DNA from 2 places in the Devosia sp. GW821-FHT12F11 genome. Region 1 is predicted to be linked to the other one. Evidence: riboswitches for the same ligand, from Rfam matches in the RefSeq annotation. Region 1 holds a riboswitch; the other holds the start of a gene.
What was found. A riboswitch is a leader RNA that binds a small molecule or an ion and turns the genes downstream of it on or off. The one in region 1 is predicted to bind cobalamin.
Positions count from the first base shown of each region.

Region 1 (7,399 bases):
GTTGTGATAGGCGGCAGGGGCGCGGCCGGTCAGGGTCTCGGCGGTGACGGCGAGGCCACCCTCGAACTGGTAGTAATCGTCGCTGTCGAGCAGATCGTGCTCGCGATTGTCCTGGTTGTGGACCACCGCCTCGATATCGCTGAGACGGGCGGCGAAACGATCGCGCTCGGGCGTGCCGTCGGCGTTGGCGCCATAGGCATATTGGCCCCAGTTGAGGAAGGCTTCGGCGAGGTTGGCCTTGCTCTCCCAGTTGGCGGAATCCATCAGGCCCTGCAGGCCCGCACCATAGGCGCCCGGCTTCGAGCCGAAGATGCGGTGGCCGGCGCCGAGTGCAGCAGCGCGATCATCGGCGCCGGATTTCATCAGCTCCAGCGCGTCGGTGCGCATGCGGGCGGCGATGGGGTTCTGGTCCTCAGGCTCGTCGAGGGCGCCGATGGCGCGGACGGCCTTGTCGAACAGCGCGATCTGGGCCGGGAAGGCATCACGGAAGAAGCCGGAAATACGAAGGGTGACGTCGACGCGTGGGCGGCCGAGCTTGGCCAGCGGGATGATCTCGTAGCCGGAGATACGGAGCGAGGACGGATCCCAAACCGGTTTGGCGCCGATGAAGGCGAGGGCCTGGGCGACGTCGTCACCGCCGGTGCGCATATTGGCGGTGCCCCAGACGGACAGGGCAAGGGAACGGAGCGGCGTGCCGTGATCCTGGAAATGGCGAACCAGGAGGTTCTCGGCCGATTTCCGGCCAAGCTCCCAGGCGGTCGGCGTCGGTACAGCGCGGATATCGACGGAATAGAAGTTGCGGCCGGTGGGGAGGACATCGAGGCGACCGCGCGACGGCGCGCCCGACGGGCCTGGCGGGACGAACCTGCCGTCGAGGCCGAGGAGCAGCGAGGCGATCTCGTTCGGGCCGGAGGCAACGAGGCGGGGGCGGATGGTGGTTTCGATCGTCGAGAGGACGGCGGCGGTGGCGTGCCAGTCGGGATCGGGCGCGTGGCCGTCGACCAGGTCAGCCGCGAGGTTCTCGAGGTGTTCGACCACGTCGCCGACGGTGCGGATCAGCTCCCCTCCCCGTTGAGGGGAGGGGAGCGCGGGCCCAGTCCATGGCGCCCCCAGGTCCGCCGTCAGCGGGTCGAAGCCGAGTTTCAGGTCATCGGCCAGGGTGCGGATCAGCGACGCTTCGCCCGGCGTCTCACCGCGCGGCACGCGGGCGAGGGCGACGATGAGGTCACGCTCGAGACGGTCGGTGGGAGATTTGCCGAAGATGTGGAGGCCGTCGCGGATCTGGGCTTCCTTCAGATCGCACAGGAAGGTGTCGATACGCTTCAGCGTTTCGAACTCGTCCGGGACGAGACCGATATCGCGGTCGAGGCGCGCGTCGCGGGTGAAATCGAGGATGCGTTTGCGCAAGCCCGCGAGGCGGCGGCGGTCCATGCCGGAGGCGGCATAATACTCGTCGAGCAGCGCTTCGAGGTCCTTGAGCGGCCCATAGGTTTCGGCGCGGGTGAGCGGCGGCACCAGGTGATCGATGATCACCGCGCCGGTGCGGCGCTTGGCCTGGGTGCCCTCGCCGGGGTCATTGACGATGAACGGATAGAGCTGCGGCAACTCGGCCCAGAGCGCGGCGGGATAGGAGGCGGCGTCGAGCGCCGCGGCCTTGCCGGGAAGCCACTCGAGATTGCCGTGCTTGCCGTTGTGAATGACGGCGTGGGCGGCAAACTCGTGGCGCAGCCAGAGATAGGCGGCGAGGTAGCCGTGCGGCGGCACGAGGTCCGGATCGTGGTAGCTGGCAGTCTCGTCGAGATGGTAGCCGCGGGCCGGCTGGATGAGCACGGCGACATTGCCGAGGCGTATCGCCGGGAGATGGAAGTGGGCTCCCCGCACGAACGGATCGGCAGCAGCATCGCCCCAGCGGGTGGTGACTTCGGACTGGATCTTGGCCGGGAGCGTGGCGAACAGCTCGCGGTAGCGATGCACGGGAAACCGGATGCCTTCCCCGCGCTCGGGATGAGCGTTGGTAGGGCCGGATTGCAGGAGTTCGATCAGGTCGTTGCCTGTGGCCACCCCCCTCCCATCCTCCCCCACAAGGGGGGAGGTGTCTGCCAGTGCTTCTGGAGCGAATCGAGCCTCAACCTCGGTCGGCACCTCCCCCCTTGCGGGGGAGGTTGGGAGGGGGGAGGCCACATACCCTGCCCCCGCAATCGCCCGCAAAATCTCCACCGCCGACTGCGGCGCGTCATATCCCACCCCGTTGGCCAGCCTGCCGTCGCGGATGGGGTAGTTGGCGATGACGAGGCCGACACGGCGTTCGGCACGCGGGGTAGTGCGCAGGGTGGTCCAGTTCTTCGCCAGAGTGACGGCGCGGCGGATGCCATCGGCGTCGGGAGCATAGGCGGAGAGCGGGCACTGCGTGCGCTCGTGCCAGACCGCGTCGTGCTTGTGGCCAACCAGCAGCATGCCCATGCGGCCGTCGAGCTCGGGCAGCACCACCTGCATGGCGAGGTCCTTGGCGGTGAGGCCCTGGATATCGGCGGCCCACTGCGCCTCGGGGCGACCGCCCTGCAGCAGCTGAATCACCGGGGCATCGGTGCCGGCGAAGGGGTTCTGCTTGTCGTCGAGGCCATCGAGGCCAAGGGCGAAGCCGGTGAGGTTGAGGATGACGCTCGGCGGATGGAGGTCAAAGGCGGCCTGAACGAAGCGGATACAGGCGCCCTCCTTCAGCGTCGAGACGACGATCGGGACGGGGTTGAGCGATTGCGCTTCGAGCTCGGCGATCAGCGCTTCGAGCGTTGCGGTGCCGGCGCCTTCGAGGGCGGCGCGGTAGAACAGGATGGGCACGTTGGGGTGCGGCGAGGCCGGCAGCGCGTCAAGCATACCGTGGGCCGGATGCCAAAGGCCGAAACGGTGGAAGGGTTTGGGGACCGAGCTGCTCTGCTCGAGCGTGGGGCTCCCCCCACCCTTGATCCCTCCCCGCGAGGGGGAGGGTGACGATTGCGCCAGTTGTGCGAAAGCCTGCAGCAGCGTGTCGGCGTTTTCGGGACCGCCGGCGGTGAAGAGGGCGTGGAGGCGCGTCCAGTCATCCGGGTGGATGGTCGAGCGTTGCTGCAGGATCGGATCGAGGTTGGCGTCGCCGGGGAGCAGCGCCAGCCGGATCTTGCCGCTCAACGCCAGCGCGGTGAGCTCATCGACGCCGTATTGCCAATAGGCCGGGCCGCCGAGCAGGCGGACCACCACCAGCCGGGCGCGCTGCACGGTCTGGTCGAGCCACAGATCGACCGACAGGTTGTGGCTCAACCGCAGCAGGTTGGCGAGGCGCAGGTCGGATGTTGCCGCCCGATCGGCCGCGGCGGCAAGCATCATCAGCTCGCTGTCGGCCGCCGAAGCAAAGACGACATCCCCGGGCGTCTGGGCGAGGTCGATGGCCTCGCCCTCCTGCTGCAGCGCTCCGGCTTGCGCCGCGAGGAGATGCATCAGGCTGCGGCCGCCACCGCCTGCTCGAGGCTAGCGGTGATGGCGGCGCGGTTGAGCGGGCTCTCCCCGATCACCACCAGGGTGGTCTGGCGGGCTTCGCCCGCTTTCCATGGCCGATCGAAATAGGCGGTGACGCGCGGACCGACCGCCTGGATGGCGAGACGGGCCGGGGCGCCGGGGAGCGACGCGAAGCCCTTCAGACGGAGCACATCGTGGGCGCGGATGGTCTGCTCGATGGTCGCCAGCAGATGATCCTTGCTGGTGACGCCGCCGAGGGTGACCGAGAAGGAATCGAAGTCGTCGTGCTCGTGGCCTTCGCCACCGTGCTCGAGCTCGTGGTGGCTCTCGCGTCCGGCGAGGTTGTCTTCGGTCGAGAGCCCCATGCCAAGGAGCGCCGCGACATCGACATGGCCGTTGCGGGCGCGGACCACGCCGGTGCCCGGACGCATCTCGGCCTTGAGGTGGGCTTCGATGGTGTCGAGCTGGGCGTCGGAGACCAGGTCGGCCTTGTTGAGGATCACCATGTCGGCGGCGATCAGCTGATCCTCGAACAGCTCGCCGAGCGGCGTCTCGTGGTCGAGCATGGCGTCGGCGGAACGGAGCGCATCGACCGCCTGTTCGTCATTGGCGAAGCGGCCTTCGCTGAGCGCCGCCGCGTCGGCGACGGTGACGACGCCGTCGATGGTCACCTCGGACTTGATCTCGGGCCAGTTGAAGGCGCGGATCAGCGGCTGCGGCAAAGCGAGGCCGGAGGTTTCGATGACGATGTGGTCGGGGCGATCGTCACGCTCGAGCAGCGCCTGCATGGTGGGGATGAACTCGTCGGCGACAGTGCAGCAGATGCAGCCGTTGCTCAGCTCGATCATATCCTCTTCGCGGCAGGTCTCGTCGCCGCAGCCGGCGAGGATTTCCTTGTCGACGCCGAGTTCGCCGAACTCGTTGATGATCAGCGCGATGCGCTTGCCCTTGGCATGGGCGAGCAGGTGCCGGACCAGGGTGGTCTTGCCGGCGCCGAGGAAGCCGGTGATGACGGTGACGGGGATCTTTGAACTGGCGAGTTCGGTCGTGCTCATGCGTGGGCACCTTTCAGGGCGAAGGCAGAAGATCGGGCGAAGCGCTCGTTGAGCCAGCCGAACAGCGGGCCGACGATCAGCCAGAACAGCGCACCGGTGGCGAGGGTCGCCGCGGCGAATGATGTGGCGAGGTTGGCGGGGACGGCGCTGGCGTGCTCGCCCAAGAGCGGCGGCGCGCCGATGACGTGCGGCGCGAGGATCAGCACGGCAGCAATGACGATGCCGGTCCAGTTGCGGAGTTTGGCGATGGCGAGGATGCCGGCACCGGTGGCGAGCGCCGTGCCGACCCACCAGACCTGGCGGGCGACGAGATCGGCGGCGGGCATGCCCGGGAGTTCAGGCGGCAGGCCGAGGGCTGGAGCGAGCTGCAGGGCGATGAAGCCGCCGAGCCCCCAGATCACGCCGTTGCGGGCAGTGATCTCGATACCCGAGAAGACGGAGACGGCAGCGAGCAGGAAGGCGAAGCCGATGCAGCCGAGGAGGTTGGCCAGCACGGTGTAGGCGATGCGCTCGGCGCCATCCTGCGGGGCCCAAGCGTCTTCGTCATGCTCGTGGGCGGGTGCGGCTTCGGCATGAGAATGCTCTGCGGTGCCGGCCTCGTGGCTGTGCTCGGCGACGGCCGACGCCTCGGGGGCGGCGTTCTCGTAAACCTCGGCGGCGAGGATCAGTGGTGCGACGCGCCATTGCTGCACGGCGCTCATGGCCAAGCCGGCTGCGAGTCCGGCAAGGACCGCAGCGAAAAAGATTCGCTGGAAGAGTTTCATCGATGTCTCGTGTGCTTAGAGCTGAGTCAGCTCAATGGCAGGGGAAGCCAAGCGCATGGCGCGTATCGTGCGCACCATTGTGGATGGCCATGTCGCTGGCAAAACCGACGCCGCCGACAAGGACGAAGCCGATAAACAACGCCAGCACACCTGCGATGAGCCGCTGCGAGACAGAAAGACGGACGACCGACGCCGTCTGGACCTGAGTATTCATATGCCTGCACCCTCCGTGCGGATGAAAGTGGGCGCATCGCCCGAGCTCTTTCCGGGGGTCGCGTTTTGAACCGGAAAAGTCTCACAACTTTTCCCGAAACACTCCCGGACGCTGGCAGGTCTCCTGACTCGCGGGTCACCGTGGTCTCCGGCCTTCCCAACATCCCGAGGGATGTCAGTGGCATAGTCGGAGGCACTCGCCACTTACAGTTGCGGGGGCAGCCACGGATTTGGTCCCTGATGGGTACGCCGCACCGTGTTCCCTTTTGATCCCCTCGCCCGAACGGGTTTGAGGAACCAACGTGGGGCTATGGTTACGCCGCGGGAGGGGGCGCGGTCAATCTTCCGCCGCAGCGGAATCGGGATAGCCGACGGTGACAGTGTCGACGCGCGCATCGACCTTCTCGAGCAGTGGCTCGCTCGACGAGATCTGCATGTCGCCGGAGATGGCATCGACATTGAGATCGGCCGGATAATCGCCGACGGCGAAGCGAACGCTGACCGAGCAACCACCTTCCGGCGGGGCGAGCTTGCCGCCCTCGAAGATGGCGGCGCCACCATAATCCCAGAAGAAGCCGTAGAGCTGGAACGGCCCGCCATTCAACGCCTCGACCTCTTTGACGGTGAGCCCCTTCCTGAGCCCGCCCGGCGCGGTGTCTCCCGGCGGCACGGTGAAATAGGCGACGCGCTCGTGCTTCTCCTCGTCCCACCAGCCGAACTCGATGGTCTTGGTGGGATCGTTGGGGAAGATGGTGGTGGCGAGCACGGTGGAGCCCTCGGGGCCCGGGACGTCGCCAGTCACCACATTGTCCTTGCCGAAGGCCTCGATCAGCCGCGCTTCGGAGCTGTCAGCGGCGAAAGGACCCTCACAGACGATGTCGGCGGCCAGGGCGGGCGCCGCCAGCAGCAACAGGGGAAACAGGACCAGCGCGCGCATTGTCGACCTCCGTTGACCCGCCGAATCTAGCTGAGCCCAGTGAGTCTGGGCAGGCCTTGCGGCGGAAGCTGGGCGCAGGGTCATCCACCCGACTGCAGCCGTTCGGTCATCTGGTTCTGGATCGCGAGGACCTCCACGATCACCTCGGTGAGGAGGCGCAGCTCGTCGAGGCTGCGCTTGCCCAGCGCTTCGGCGCCAGCGATCGCCATCGGGGCGTAGGCCTTCTCGATGACGGCGGCAGTGGCCTCGGCGAGTTCCACCAGCACCTTGCGCCGGTCATGCGGATCGGGTTGGCGGCGGACGAAGTTACGGGCCTCGAGCCGGTCGATCAGCGAAGTGACGGCGGCCGGGGTGAGACGGGTGGCGCGGGCGATGGCGCTGGCGGTCTGCGGACCGCTGGTGAGGAAGCTGAGGCACAGCCGTTCGGCCGGGCCGAGCTGGAAGATTGCTCCCACCTCCTCGTCATAACGCTGCGTCGCCTCCTGCCAGCGCACGATGAGCGTGCCGAGCCGCTGCACGAGCTCGGCCTTTGCATCGCTTGACGAATTTATTTCGACCATCTAATTATCTACTCATCGAATAATACGACGGGCGCATGATATGCGGCGTCGCGCAGGTGAGGCAAGAATGAAAGCACGCATCGGTATCGTTGGCGCAGGTTCCGCCGGCCTCGGCCTGGCCCTGGCGCTGGTCAGGCGCGGCTTCGCCCCCGTTGTCTTCGAGAAGCGCAGCGAAAAGCAGGTGATCGACGAGGGGATTTTCCTGACGCTGGCGCCCAACGGCATGAACGCGCTGCGCGGCTTTGGCCTTGCGACGGAGGCGCTGCGGCACGGGGTCGAAACGCGCGCCATTGTCCTCCACAACGAACACGGCAAGGCGCTCGGCACGGTCGACTATGCCCGCCACACGGCGCGGTTCGGCGCCCCCTCGGTGACGATCCGGCG
Region 1 is NZ_JBXAPX010000002.1:776,739-784,137, forward strand. It holds gene cobN (cobaltochelatase subunit CobN) at 1-3,468, opposite strand, end outside; gene cobW (cobalamin biosynthesis protein CobW) at 3,468-4,541, opposite strand; gene AC1ROK_RS09380 (CbtA family protein) at 4,538-5,305, opposite strand; gene AC1ROK_RS09385 (CbtB domain-containing protein) at 5,337-5,519, opposite strand; cobalamin riboswitch at 5,616-5,835, opposite strand; gene AC1ROK_RS09390 (hypothetical protein) at 5,856-6,455, opposite strand; gene AC1ROK_RS09395 (MarR family winged helix-turn-helix transcriptional regulator) at 6,536-7,015, opposite strand; gene AC1ROK_RS09400 (FAD-dependent monooxygenase) at 7,083-7,399, shown strand, end outside.

Region 2 (7,399 bases), on a different contig from region 1:
GGGCACCTTCGACCTCGAGGACCTGCGCAACCAGTTGCTGCAGATGAAGAAGATGGGCGGCATGGGCTCGCTCATGAACATGATGCCCGGCATGAACCAGATGAAGAAGGCGATGGCGGGCGCCAATATCGATGACAAGGTGTTCGACCGGCAGATCGCCGTCATCAACTCGATGACCAAGGCGGAGCGGGCGAACCCGGAGCTGCTGAACGCCAAGCGGCGCATCCGCATCGCCAACGGTTCGGGCACCAAGGTCGAAGACGTCAACAAGCTGATGAAGCAGCACCGCCAGATGGCGGACATGATGAAGAAGGTGTCGAAGGGCGGCATGGGCTCGCTCGCCGGCATGTTCGGCGGCAAGATGGGCGGCATGATGCCCGGGCTCGGCAATATGCCCGACCCGTCGAGCATGGACCCCAAGGAACTCGAGCAGCTGGCGCGGCGCATGGGCATCGACCCGGCGTCAATCCCGCAGCAAGCAGAAGCTCCCAAGCAACTCACCCAGAACAAGCTGCCGACCGATGTCGGCCAGCTGCTCAAATCCGGCTCGGGGCTTCCCGGGCTTGGCGGCGCGCCGCGCTTCCCTGGCCTGCCCGGCCTCGGCGGCGGCTTCGTGCCGAAGAAGAAGTAACCAGAATATCCGCTAACGACTGATCATACGAAGGACTGAAGAATGTCGCTGAAACTCCGCCTTGCCCGCGCCGGCACCAAGAAGCGCCCCTACTACCACGTCGTCGTCGCCGACGCCCGTTCGCCGCGTGACGGCCGCTTCATCGAGAAGATCGGCAACTACGATCCCAAGCTCGCCGACAAGGACAAGCGCGTCACCCTCGTGACCGAGCGCGTGCAGCACTGGCTGAGCGTCGGCGCCCAGCCGACCGACCGCGTGGCGCGGTTCTTCGACGCCGCGGGCCTCTTGAAGCGCGAAGCGCGCAACAACCCCGAGAAGGCCGTGCCGGGCAAGAAGGCGACCGAGCGCGCCGAAGCCAAGGCCAAGGCGATCGCCGACAAGGCCGCTGCTGACGCCGCTCCGGCTCCGGCCGCCGAAGCAGCCGCGTCCGAGTAAGCCGTGGCGCGAGCGGGCGACAACAAGCTCCTCATGGGCCGCATCGGCGCGGCCCATGGGATCAAGGGCGAAGTGCGTATCCAGTCCTTTACCGAGGACCCGCTGGCGCTGGCTTCCTATGGCCCGCTTTCGACCAACAAGCCGGGCCTCACGATCAAGATCCTCGCGGCTCGCACCACCACCAATGTGCTGGTGGCGCGGCTCGAGGGGATCAACGACCGCAACGCGGCGGAGAAGCTGAACGGGGTCGAGCTCTATGTCGACCGCGCGCTGCTGCCTGACCCCGATGACGACGACGATTTCTACCACGCCGACCTGATCGGGCTGAAAGCCCGGCTGGCCGACGGCTCGGAGATCGGCGAGGTGATGGCGGTGCCGAATTTCGGCGCCGGCGACCTGCTCGAAATCCGCGACCCCCGCTCGGGCGATACCTATCTCTATCCGTTCTCAAAGGCCGTGGTGCCGGAGGTGCGGGTCGCCGAAGGGTACCTCCTGATCGATCCGCCGATCGAGGCGGAACCGGGCGAAGAAGAACCCGATTGAGCTTTTCGGCTCACATCATCACACTGTTTCCGGAACTGTTTCCCGGGCCGCTCGGCGCCTCGGTGATCGGCCGCGGCATGGCGGATGGGCTGTGGCGCCTCGAGACCACGCAACTGAGGGATTTTGCTACCGACCGGCACCGGACGGTGGACGATACCCCGTCGGGCGGCGGCGCCGGCATGGTGCTGAAGCCCGATATCCTTGCCAAGGCGATCGATGCAGTGTCGCCAGAAGGTGATGCCCGGCCGCGACTACTGATGTCGCCGCGCGGCACGCCGCTGACCCAGGCGCGGGTGCGCGAGCTCGCGGCGGGCCCGGGGGCGGTGATCGTCTGCGGGCGGTTCGAGGGAATCGACCAGCGGGTGATCGAGGCGCGTGGGCTCGAGGAAGTCTCGATCGGCGACTATGTGCTGGCCGGCGGCGAAGTCGCCGCCATGGTGCTGCTCGAAGCGGTGGTGCGGCTGCTCCCCGGCGTGCTGGGAGCGGCGGAAAGCCATGCCGACGAGAGTTTCGAGAACGGGCTCTTGGAATACCCGCAATACACCCGGCCGCAACTGTTCGAGGGGCGCGAGATTCCCGCCGTGCTGACCTCGGGCGACCACGGCAAGGTCGAGAAGTGGCGGCGCGCCGAGAGCGAGAAGCTCACACGGGCGCGCCGGCCGGATTTGCTGAAGTGATCAGGCGGCCTTGCCGAGCAGCTTCCTGATCTTGGCGAGGGCCGTCGAGGTCGCTTCCTGGTAGGCGATGGTGCCTTCAAAACCGCCCTCGGCATTGACGAGGAACACCGAGGCGGTGTGGTTCATGGTGTAATCCGAACCTTGCCCCGGCACCTTCTCGGCCAGCACCTTCCAGGCCTTCACCATCTTGGCGACTTCTTCGGGCTTGCCGGTGACGCCGGTGACCCGGTCGGACACCCAGCTGACATAGCCATCGAGGATTTCGGGGGTGTCGCGCTCGGGATCGACCGTCACGAAGAAGGCCTTCAGGGTGTCGGCCTCGTCACCGAGGTCGGCGAACCAGCCCGCCATCTCACCCATGGTGGTCGGGCAGACATCGGGGCAGTGGGTGTAGCCGAAGAACAGCAGCGAGGGTTGGCCGACCAGCATGGACTGATCGACCGGATTGCCGCGTTGATCGACGAGGGCATAGCTGCCGCCGCCGATGCCGCCGCTTTCAGGGGTCGGGCGCGTGACGAAGAACAGCAGCGTTGCCGCTACTGCCGCCAGTGCCACCAGACCCCAGAGCGCGAGGCGCAGTCGCGAGGTAAAGGCGTTCATCTCAGCCGCCGTGCATCGAGTGGTCTTCGGCCGGACCCTTGGCGGCCGGGCTCTCGACGCTGAGTTCCACCTCGACGCTGCCGGCTTTCTCGAAGCTGAGGGTCAGCGGGATCGTGGTGCCCTCAACCAGCGGCCCAGTGAGCTGCATGAACATGATGTGGAGGCCGCCGGGCGCCAGGGTGACGGTCTCGCCGGCCGGGATTTCGACGCCTTCGGGCACCTCGTTCATCTTCATCAGGTCGCCCTCCATCTTCATCTGATGGATCTGGACCACGCCGGCCACCGGCGAGGCGGCGCTCACCAGGCGATCGGCTTCGCCGCCCGTGTTGGTGATGGTGAGATAGCCGCCGCCGACCGGCGCATTGGGGAGGGTGGCGCGGGAAAAACCGCCGCTGATCTCGAGATTGCCGACGGTGACCGCGGCCGGAGCGGCCATGCTCATGGCGCCATGGTCGTGCTCGCCGGCAGCCGCCGTGGTGACGGCGAGGGTGGGAGCCGGATGCTCGAGGGCGTGGGCACTCTCGCCTGGGGCGGCGATCTGGTCCCAGACCACGGACGCGGCGCCGCATTTCTGCGTCACAACGAAGGGCAGGCTGGTCTCGGCGTCAAAGCCCTGGAGCGAACCCTGGATGGCGAACTCATCGAACTGGTCATCGGGGACCGAGCCGCCGGCCCAGGTGACCGCGAGGGCGCCGGAGGTCACCGGCTGGCCGTGCACCTGGTAGCTGTTCCGGTAGTCGCCTTTGGCGATCTCGACCGTCCAGCCGGCCTTCACCATGGGCTTGGCCGACACGAAACCCTCGGGCAGCACGACGCTGACCGTGTCGGTGGGGGCGCCGTCGCAGCCATGCGGGATGGCGATGGCGACCTTGACGGTGGCGCCGTTGGCGGCGCTGGCCGGAGTGAGCGTCGCATGCGCGAAGGCCGGGCTCGCGAGCATGAGGGTTGCAGCCGCGAATGCGGCGATAGGGGACGTGGTGTGCATCTAGCTCTCGTCTGTTGGCCGCGGCAGTTGCTGGCGCGCGGCAATCGATAATGGGTTCGATCGATCAGACGGAGGCGGGTGGTCCGCGGGCGGTGGCGGTGCCGAGCGGCTCGGCCGGCAGGTGCAAGGCGGGGAGGGCGCCATAGGCGACATCTGCCAGCATTGCCACCGGGATAGCGATGTTGCAGGGCGGCGGCAGGTCGGCGCCGCCAATGCGGCAGGCGTGACAGGGGGCGTGCGCCTTGGGGTCATCCGGGGTGTCGCCGCAATAGCTCATGTCGAGCGTGGCGGTGAGGGTGTCGGGGCCGGCGGATGCAGCAACCACCGGGGCATGGGCGAAACTGAGGAAAACCAGAGCGAGCACGACAAGCGCGTGCAGCAACTCTCTTCCCATGTTTCGCGCGTTGAGCACCGGCAACGACCCCGTTGGACGACAAGACCCTTTAGCGCAGCGGGGGGCACTGCGTCATGCGGCAAATGCGCGGCCGCCGATTGAACTCACCGGTGGAACCTGACAGAGATAAGGCGACGGTGCGCTGCATTCGAACGATGCGGCGTGAAACGGGAAGCCGGTAGGCCATTGGCCGATGCCGGCGCCGCCCCCGCGACTGTAACGGGCCTGACTCTCACTCAGCGTGCCACTGGTTTGCGACTGGGAAGGTGGAGTGAGAGGTGCCCGGAGCCAGGAGACCGGCCGTCCGGTGGTGACCCAAACCGGGACCATCGAACATGAAAAACGCTACGGGACGGTGGGTCCCGAGATGGAGATATTTATGCGCGCGCTTCTGGCCCTTCTGCTCATCGCCGTTCCGACGGCGGCCTTTGCCCATACCGGGCACGGCGATACTTCGGGGTTCCTCCACGGCTTCATGCATCCGGTCGGCGGTATCGACCACATCCTCGCCATGGTGGCCGTGGGCGTGTTCGCCTACGTGCTGGGCGGCAAGGCGCTGTGGCTGGTGCCGCTGAGCTTCGTGGCCATGATGGCGGTCGGGTTCCTGCTCGGCCTTGGCCAGATCGACGTGCCGTTCGTCGAACTGGGCATTGCGCTGTCGAGCGTGGTGATCGGCGGCGCCGCGGCGCTGGGCCGGCCGATGCCGGTCGTTGCGGCTTCGGCGCTGGTCGGGGTGTTCGCGATCTTCCACGGCCATGCGCATGGCGCCGAAATGCCGGTCGATGCCTCGGGCTTCGAATATGCGGCGGGCTTTATCGTGGCGACGGCGCTACTGCATGCAGCCGGCATCGGCGCGGCAATGGGCGTGACCAGGCTGGTCGGCAAATACGGCAAGACCGTTGCACAGGTGGCGGGCGGCGTGTTCGCGCTGGGCGGCATCGGCGTGCTGGCCGGCTGGCTCTAAGCCTCTCGCAGCGCTAGTGGAACTGGTCATCCCCGCGCAAGCGGGGATAGCCGTTTCCGGGGCCAGCATCGCAAGCGGAGGTTCCCGCTTGCGCGGGAATGACCTGGCAGCTTCGGCGATGTCGAGCAAACCCTAGAACCGAGCCCCAGACGAGCTGACCCTAGACTCCCGGGCGTTCTTGATTTATAGCCCCGCTCGCTTGAGCTTCGGCTCGGCCAATAATGCATAAAAATCCGTGCAACCAAGACCGGGCGGTCGGCGTGAAGCCGGCGAAACGCTCCTTTGAAAAAGACGAACGGAACATCAGATGTCCAAGATCATCGAACAGCTCAATCAGGAGCAGCACGACAAGCTGCTCGCCAAGGGCGCCCATCCGGAATTTACCCACGGCGATACCGTCAAGGTGTGGGTGAAGATCCGCGAAGGCGACAAGGAACGCCTGCAGGCCTATGAGGGCGTCGTCATCGCCCGCTCCGGCACCGGCATCATGGAAAGCTTCACCGTGCGCAAGATTTCGTACGGCGAAGGCGTGGAACGCGTGTTCCCCGTGCTCTCCCCCAATATCGACCGCGTCGAAGTGATCAAGCGCGGTAAGGTCCGTCGCGCCAAGCTCTACTACCTGCGCGATCGTCGCGGTAAGGCCGCCCGTATTTTCGAGAACCAGGGCGCCCGCACCAAGAAGATCGAGGCCGGCGAGCGCGAAGCCGCCATCGAGGCCAAGAACGCCCGCGAGGCCGAGAAGATCGCAGCCGCCGAGGCGCTGGCCCGGGAGCTCGCCGAGAAGGACGCCGCCGAGGCCGCCGCCGCTGCTGCTGCCGAGGCAGCCGCCGCGACCGAGCCCAAGGCTGAGTAATCAGTTGAAGCGCGTCTAGGTGGTCGCGGGCGCCGAACGGAAAAGTCTCACAACTTTTCCTGCGCCCGCTCCAGCCGTGCCACAGTTTGGGCACGAGCGCGACTAGAGTTCAGCCCGGCTCACGAGCCGGGCTTTTGATTCCGGGGTTGGGATGCCCCGTATTCCGGTCTTTGTGCACGCGAGATCAAAGATCTCGCTATGGGGAAATTGGAATGGACGCAGCTCTTCAGGACGCGGAAGAGAGGCGGCACCTCGCCGCGGAACTCAGGGCGGAAGCCCGCACCGTGCTGGTCGAAACCGGCCTGCTCGAACTGCTCAATGCCCGTTTCGGCGAGGCGGTGGTGACCGGCAGTGCCGGCTACGACCTGATGGTGTGGCGCGATATCGACATCCACATGCCGTGCGAGGCGGAACGCTGGGCCGAATGGGCCGGTCTCGCCGCCGATATCGCCATCCAGTTCGATCGGGCGGGATTGCAGCTCCACAAGGCGAGCTTCCTCAACGACTATGTCGCGCCGCACCCGCTCGGCGCCGGACTCTATTGGGGCATCGAGTTCAACGATTACGCCGGCAACCCCTGGAAATGCGACATCTGGGGCTGGGAGCCGTTCGATTTCGCCGTCCGCCAGGCGCGCGATGCCAACCTCAGGGCCGACCTCTCGGCCTGCGACCGCGACCTGATCCTCAGGCTCAAGCACGAGGCGCGCGAGCGGCCGGGCTATTACGGCGTGATGGTCGGCAGCTTCGATATCTACCAGTTCGCGCTGGCCGGGGCCGGCGAGACGCTGGACGAACTGGAGCAGTGGAAGGGACTGGTGGCGCAGTAGCCAGGCGCCGCTGTCTGCGCGAGTGGCGCACTCCCTCCGAGCTACGCTAGTTCGCTCCGCTCACAAGCTGCGCTTGCCTCCCCCGTCGAGGGGGAGGTGGTGGCTGGGGCGGGATTGTGCCTGACACACCGGCCGGCACCCTCTCCTCGAAGGGGAGGGTAGGGGAGGGGTGTGGGCAGGCGCCGTGGTTGCATTTCCCGGCGCATTCGCCAGATTACCGCCCGGCAGCACCACAACGACCGGAGAGTTCCGATGCAATCCTTCATCTGCGTCACCTGTGGCGTGGGCCATGCGCCGTCTGAGGCGCCGCCCGCGCGCTGCGCTATCTGCGATGACGAGCGGCAATATGTGACCGCCGCCGGGCAGCGCTGGACGACGCTGGCGGAGCTGCAGCAGAAGCACACGATCGAGTTCAAGGAGCAGGAGCCGGGGCTGGTGGGGATCGGGGCGACGCCGCAGATCGCCATCGGGCAGCGCATGCTGCTGATCC
Region 2 is NZ_JBXAPX010000001.1:251,067-258,465, reverse strand. It holds gene ffh (signal recognition particle protein) at 1-631, shown strand, start outside; gene rpsP (30S ribosomal protein S16) at 674-1,066, shown strand; gene rimM (ribosome maturation factor RimM) at 1,070-1,609, shown strand; gene trmD (tRNA (guanosine(37)-N1)-methyltransferase TrmD) at 1,606-2,286, shown strand; gene AC1ROK_RS01275 (SCO family protein) at 2,287-2,886, opposite strand; gene AC1ROK_RS01270 (copper chaperone PCu(A)C domain-containing protein) at 2,888-3,871, opposite strand; gene AC1ROK_RS01265 (hypothetical protein) at 3,936-4,253, opposite strand; cobalamin riboswitch at 4,384-4,584, shown strand; gene AC1ROK_RS01260 (HupE/UreJ family protein) at 4,645-5,229, shown strand; gene rplS (50S ribosomal protein L19) at 5,537-6,082, shown strand; gene AC1ROK_RS01250 (hypothetical protein) at 6,295-6,909, shown strand; gene AC1ROK_RS01245 (MBL fold metallo-hydrolase) at 7,162-7,399, shown strand, end outside.
Region 2: another riboswitch for cobalamin. It lies ahead of AC1ROK_RS01260 (HupE/UreJ family protein); the one in region 1 lies ahead of AC1ROK_RS09385 (CbtB domain-containing protein).